3 regions of the Lentilactobacillus curieae genome follow, and region 3 is predicted to be linked to each of the others. Evidence: predicted binding sites of a transcription regulator. Region 3 holds the regulator's gene; each other region holds the start of a gene.
What was found. Region 3 encodes Rex, which represses fermentation and respiration genes when NADH is low (regulators of the CRP and FNR family bind a similar motif). Its sites were predicted from a motif close to TTGTGAANTANTTCACAA; they were not measured.
Positions count from the first base shown of each region.

Region 1 (2,276 bases), 670 kb from region 3:
TCTGCGTCGTAGGCTTCTTGGAACAACTTAACTAATTCTTCTTTAGTACCCTTACGTGGGTTTGAAAATGCGTTTCCATCCTTCAACGCGTTTTCTGCCATCATTTCAAAGTCTTCTGGTTTGGCACCAATCGCTTTAATACTACGAGGAATGTTAACATCATCGGCCAATTGACGCATTGCCTTGATTGACAATTCTGCAGCATCCCTAGTTGATAGTCCAGTGGTATCTTCACCCATAATTCTAGCTAACTCTGCAAAGCGTTCTGGTGCGGCAATGATATTATACTTTTCAACGATTGGTAATAACATCGCACAGCAAACACCATGGGGAGCATCATATTGACCACCAAGTTGGTGGGCCATAGCATGGACATAACCAAGATCAGCATTGTTAAATGCCATTCCGCCAAGCATTTCTGCTTCAACCATTTTAGTTCTGGCATCAACGTCGTGACCGTTAGCAACAGCTTGACGAAGACTTTCTTCAACTAACTTGATTGCTTCCACACATTGGCCATCAGTAATGTCATTACGGTTGGTTGACACATATGGCTCAATAGCTTGAACAAAAGTATCCATTCCTGTTGCAGCAGTTAAACCCGCAGGAACGTCTAGCATTAACATTGGGTCATTAAACGAAACCAATGGAACGTTCCGCCATGAAACAACAACAAATTTTAGCTTAGTTTCTTCATTAGTAATTACACAGTGGCGAGTTAACTCAGATGCCGTTCCAGCAGTTGTGTTGACAGCCATCAATGGAGGAAGTGGATTATCAAGAGTTTCGATTCCAGCTAGCTTAGTGATATCGTCACCATTGGTTAAAATAATTCCAGTTCCTTTACCAGCATCATGGGAGGAACCCCCACCAACAGTGATGATACTGTCACAGTTATTATCTAAATATACTTGTTTAGCGGCTTGAATATTTCTAACCTTAGGATTTGGTTCAACCCCATCATAAATTGCATAATCTACTCCAGCTTCATCAAGTGATGACAAAGTTTGGGCAACTGGACCGTTGTCCATTGAGCGTAAGAATTTGTCAGTAACAATTAATGGTTTGCTCATGTTAAGCATCTTAGCACGATCACCAATTTTCTTAATTACCCCTTTACCAAAAAAATTCACGCTTGGCATTAAGAAATCAAAATTTTCCTTCATCAATAAAATCCCCTTTAAATAAATATTATGATAACAGTGTTAATCATATCATCGCCCTTACGAGATGTAAATAATTTCACAATAGTTTTTTGTTTATTTTTAAATCGTAAAAAAGCCTGTATTGTCAGTCTATGTAAGCGTTATGCTATAAACTGTTTTCGGACTCCTTTTGTGTTGTTCATCCTGGAATGTTGTGAACAATTTAATTAATCTCGTTAACTTAACATGGGATTGACCGAGTTTACAAAAGGCGGTAAACTAACTTCAATTTAATTATTAGACAGTGATGAGAAGAGTAATCATCTGAATTTAATAAAGAGAGCTTCGGTTTCACGGTGAGAGAAGATAAATTCAGTTGATGAAGATGATCTCTGAGTCTAGTTGCGGTCTTTTGGCTAGTAACTCGTTGGCAATCGTTAACTTGCACGGTATTCTTACGAGAGTACTGATAGAGATGCTAGCCATGACTAGCAAACCAGGTGGTACCGCGAAATTTCGCCCTGAACAATTATTTATTGTTCAGGGCTTTTTATTTGGAGGAATGAACAATGACAGAAAATAGACTAGATACAATTCTCGCTCAAGCAGGTAACCGGAACAACCATGATCAATACGGATCAGTCTCCACTCCACTTTACTTTTCATCTAACTTTAGGCATCCTTCTTTAGAGGAGGTCGAGGCTAGTGATCCCCATTCAGGATATTCATACTCACGACTCTCGACCCCCACTCGGGACGTACTTCAAGACACCTTAGCTAAGATGGAATCTGGCTGTGCTGCATACGCTGTTAGCTCTGGAATGGCAGCAATCCAGTTAGTGTTCAGTTTGTTTAAAACTGGTGACAAAATTATCACCTCAGATGATTTATATGGAGGCTCATTTAGATACTTCGACTACCTTGAATCTCACTACAACATCCAGTTCACAAAGTGGAACGGAACTGATTATGATGAACTCCAACAACTAGTTTCTCCAGATACTAAAGCAATTTGGCTGGAAACACCTTCAAACCCGACAATGAAAATTATCGACATAGATAAAGTTGCTAATATTCTTCACACGGCTAATCCAGAATCACTAGTTTGTGTGGATAATACATTTCTAACTC
Region 1 is NZ_CP018906.1:183,920-186,195, forward strand. It holds gene PL11_RS01105 (iron-containing alcohol dehydrogenase) at 1-1,166, opposite strand, end outside; T-box leader at 1,441-1,672, shown strand; gene PL11_RS01115 (trans-sulfuration enzyme family protein) at 1,715-2,276, shown strand, end outside.
Region 1: PL11_RS01105 (iron-containing alcohol dehydrogenase) is a predicted target of Rex. The motif match lies at 1,231-1,248, and genes of this name have one in related genera.

Region 2 (2,276 bases), 620 kb from region 3:
TTCAGCAAGGTCAAATGCTTCTTTATGATCAGCTGACTTGAAGACACTGATAACTGGTGAAAGTTTTTCACCTGAAAGTGGTTCCTTGATTCCAATCTTGTTAATTTCAACGGCTAACACTTTAGTGTTGTCAGGAACTTTAATTCCGGCCATTTCAGCAATCTTCTTAGCTGGTTGACCAGCGATTGGTCCAAGAACATTTCCTTTTTCTTGGTTAAACATTGTTTCAGAAAGTTTCTTGTGATCTGCCTTCTTAACGAAGAATACACCATTTCTTTCCAATTCATGTTTAACAACATCGTAAATATCTGCATCGATAATGGCACTGTTTTCAGTGGCACAAATCATTCCGTTATCAAAAGTCTTTGAAAGAACTAAATCGTTAACTGCGCGAAGAATGTTAGCAGTCTTTTCGATATATACGGGACCATTACCAGGACCAACACCTAAGGCTGGTTTACCAGTTGAGTAAGCTGCCTTAACCATGCCGGGACCACCAGTTGCTAATGTTGAGGCAACGCCTGGGTGGTTGATCAACTTGTTAGTAGCTTCAATACTTGGTTCTGTAATCCATTGGATTGCACCTTCAGGAGCACCAGCAGCAATTGCGGCATCACGGACAACCTTTGCGGCTGCAATTGATGACTTCAATGCTTGTGGGTGGAAACTAAAGATGATTGGGTTTCTTGTCTTCATTGCGATAATTGACTTAAACAATGCAGTTGAAGTTGGGTTAGTAACTGGAGTAATTCCGGCTAAAACACCAAGAGGTTCTGCAACAGTAATCAATTGACGTTCGCGGTCATCTTTGATAACCCCAACAGTCTTGTGTTCGCGAATGCTGTGCCAAATTTCTTCTGTGGCATACATGTTTTTAATTGCTTTATCTTCTGCAACACCACGGCCAGTTTCTTCAGCTGCCATAATGGCAAGGTCCATATGCTTGTCTTGGCCAGCCATAACCATTTGGTGTGTAATGTAATCGACTTTTTCTTGGTCAAACGAATCCATAATCTCGAGAGCTTTTTGAGCTTTTTCAACTAAACCATTGATCATTGTATCTACATCAGTTGTTTTTTTGTTTTCTACTTTGTTCTCAATCATGAGCTGCCTCCAAAAATGGTTTGTTATTTATTTCACAAGATTATAATAACACGAATATTTTCAATGTAAATAGTTTTTGCTCAAAAAATCACAAAAAGTGAAAATAAAAAATGTAACCATTGATATCTCAATCTTTGGCTACATTTCTTACTTACTAAAGTTTGTTCAATTTCTTGAAAGCGATTACATTGCCTATATGTGAACCTGTTCACTAGCTCTTCAGTTGCGGTAATGGCTTCTTGATTATATCCAAAAGTTTCTCAGATTGGACCCTATCTATAACAACATTGGCTGCAACTTGCATTAATTTTTCGTTCAAATCTTTTTCTTCTAAAGCACGATTAGAAATATTATCGATGTTCTTAAATGAAAAAGTCAGCCGCTTTATAAAATTATCATATGCCTGCTGAGGATACATGTTAGCAGTAACCTGATCGATTGCATGCCGAATGGTGCCCAAAGAAAACGCTGGTTTAAGCAAACTAATCATAATGATGTCCGCAATTTGCATTGTCTGGTACTTTTTCTTAACTGGGGCAATTATTGCCTTATTTTTTACGTAGTTGTTGACCATCGCTGGAGTTACTGGAGAGATGCCAATTTGTCCAAGAACTCCATTAACAAACGCCGTCACTTGATCCATGTATAAATCAAACTTTGGTAGTTCTGACCACAAGGGCAGTTCTACCTTTTTTAGGTCCTGTTCCCACTTTTGATATTGAGCTTCTTTATCTGTCATAGCACACCTCTACTGATTGAGTTAATTACTACATCTAGTGTACAACACTAGATGTTCTGGTTCCAATTAAACGTGGCTTTTCTTCAATCTTCTTCGCTCCCGGGCATCCATAATCTTGCTGATTAATCCCTGGGCAAATAAATAGATTGGATATGCTGTGGCAATCAGTGGAATTGCAATCCACCAGACAACCGGATTAAACAGTGAAACTAGCGAGAATAAGTTATTAAAGAACACTACAATTAGCAAGAATGCCGCCAGTACGGCCACATCTAAAGCAATCTTTAAACGGTTGAATGGCCGCGATACCAACACTAACGCCAGCCAGCAAATTGCCCCTGTAATCAAAACACACAGCGTTGAGGTAAAGCGATAGTTTAGTCCAAAAATAACCCCAATTCCTTGAATGATCACGATGTACCCGACGATACAT
Region 2 is NZ_CP018906.1:993,421-995,696, reverse strand. It holds gene adhE (bifunctional acetaldehyde-CoA/alcohol dehydrogenase) at 1-1,104, opposite strand, end outside; gene PL11_RS04755 (DUF1836 domain-containing protein) at 1,316-1,843, opposite strand; gene PL11_RS04750 (HAD-IC family P-type ATPase) at 1,910-2,276, opposite strand, start outside.
Region 2: adhE (bifunctional acetaldehyde-CoA/alcohol dehydrogenase) is a predicted target of Rex. The motif match lies at 1,125-1,142, and genes of this name have one in related genera.

Region 3 (2,276 bases):
CCTCATTAACAATCTGATCTAAGAAATAACGGTCATGTGAAATTATCAGTAACGAACCAGAATAGTTCTTTATGTAACCCTCAAGCCAAGTAATTGTGTCAACATCCAAGTGGTTAGTTGGTTCATCTAAGATCAATAAATCAGGCTTTTCAAGTAGGAGTTTAGCGAGGGCAAGTTGGGTTTTTTGACCACCAGATAATTCGTTGATTTTGTGATCATAGTCATCTTCGCCGAATCCGAATCCGTGAAGAACTCCCCGAATCTCAGCTTCGTACGAGTAACCATTATTTTGCTCAAAGTCTGCTCGAAGGTTGTCATACGTCTTGGAGAGCTCAGAAAAGTCGTCAGGGCTCATTGATGGGCCTTCCTCACTCATCTGTACTTCCAGGTTATGAATCTTTTGTTCTGTTTTCTTTAGGTCATCAAAAACCGATTCCATCTCATCGTAAATGTTTTTGTTCGAGTCAAGGCCGGTATCCTGGGCTAAATATCCCACCGTAAGGTTTTTCTTTTCTGAGATACTTCCTTCGTCTGCTGTCATCTCTCCCATAATTACTTTTACTAGGGTTGACTTACCAGCACCGTTTTGACCAACTAATGCGATTCGGCTTTTTTCCTGGATGTTTAAGTTGACTCCGGAAAAAATATTTTCGCCATTAAATCGCTTTGCGACGTCTTGGACCTGCAAAATAATCATGCGGCATCCACCTTTCTAAGTATTAACATTCTATCACACATCAGCATTCTGGAAAAAGCTATCAAATATTATTTGAAATTGTTTTCACAAGCACTCATCTTATGATAGAATAAACAGTGAAGAGAGATTCACAAACTTTTTAATAAGCAAATAAAATTGAGGAGGAATTACTCGTGACGGCTGAAAATATCCCAAAGGCAACAGCAAAACGATTGCCAATTTATTACCGTTATCTAAATATTCTCCATGACACTGGAAAAGAAAGAATTTCTTCAACGGAGCTTGCAGATGCCGTTCAAGTAGATTCCGCAACAATTCGTCGCGACTTTTCTTATTTTGGTGCGTTGGGGAAACGGGGCTATGGTTATGATGTTGATAATCTGCTCAACTTTTTCAAACAGATTTTAAACCAAGAACATTTAACTAACGTTGGCTTGGTCGGGGTTGGTAACTTGGGTCACGCTTTGTTAAACTTTAACTTCCACAAAGATGGGAATGTTAGAATTTCAGCAGCGTTTGACTCAAATGATAGTATCGTTAATACAATCCAAGATGGAGTTCCTGTCTATCCAGTTAGTGATTTGGCTAACCAATTAAAGGAACAACAAATCCAAGTGATTATTTTGACTGTTCCATCAGAAGTTGCTCAAGGAGTTGCTGATCAAGCAGTTGAAGGTGGGGTTAGGGGAATCCTTAACTTTACACCAATTCGAATTTCAGTTCCTGATAGAGTTCTGGTTCAAAATGTTGATTTGACAAACGAATTACAAACATTGATCTATTTTATTGAAAACTTTGGAAAGTAAGCATCATTAAGTCAGAGAGTTTCTCTCTGGCTTTTTTATTTTGGCTTTTTTGCATGTCGTCGGCGAATTTTTTGATTTTTAAACCGTTGAGGCTTGCATTTTAGGACTGATAATAATATTATTGATAACAGTGATTAGCACTTTTATCAAACGAGTGCTAATGTTGCTAAAAACATTCAGTATGGAGGGACTAACGTGTTAAAACCATTAGGAGATCGCGTTATTATTGAAACGCAAAAAGAAGAAGAAAAAACGGTTGGTGGCATTGTGTTAGCAGGTAACGCAAAGGAAAAACCACAAACTGGTAAAGTTATTGCCGTTGGATCTGGCCGTGTTTTGGACAATGGTAACACCGTTGCACCAGTAGTTAAGGCTGGCGATGAAGTTATGTTCGACAAATACGCAGGTACAGAAGTTGAAGACGGAGATAACTCCTATTTAGTTTTACATGAAAAGGATATTGTTGCTATCGTTGAATAGTGATTAGTTCCATTAATAATAATTAAAAATAATTTATGAGGTGGATTTAAGAATGGCAAAAGAAATTAAGTTCTCTGAAGACGCTAGAACTAAGATGCTTGCCGGTGTCGATAAATTAGCTGATACTGTAAAGACTACAATTGGTCCTAAGGGACGTAACGTTGTTTTGGAACAGACTGCTGGTAACCCAACCATCACAAACGATGGTGTAACAATTGCAAAGTCAATTGAACTACCAGATCATTTCGAAAACATGGGTGCTAAGCTAGTTTCTGAAGTTGCTTCTAAGACAA
Region 3 is NZ_CP018906.1:1,614,221-1,616,496, forward strand. It holds gene PL11_RS07815 (ABC-F family ATP-binding cassette domain-containing protein) at 1-697, opposite strand, end outside; gene PL11_RS07820 (redox-sensing transcriptional repressor Rex) at 871-1,503, shown strand; gene groES (co-chaperone GroES) at 1,699-1,983, shown strand; gene groL (chaperonin GroEL) at 2,036-2,276, shown strand, end outside.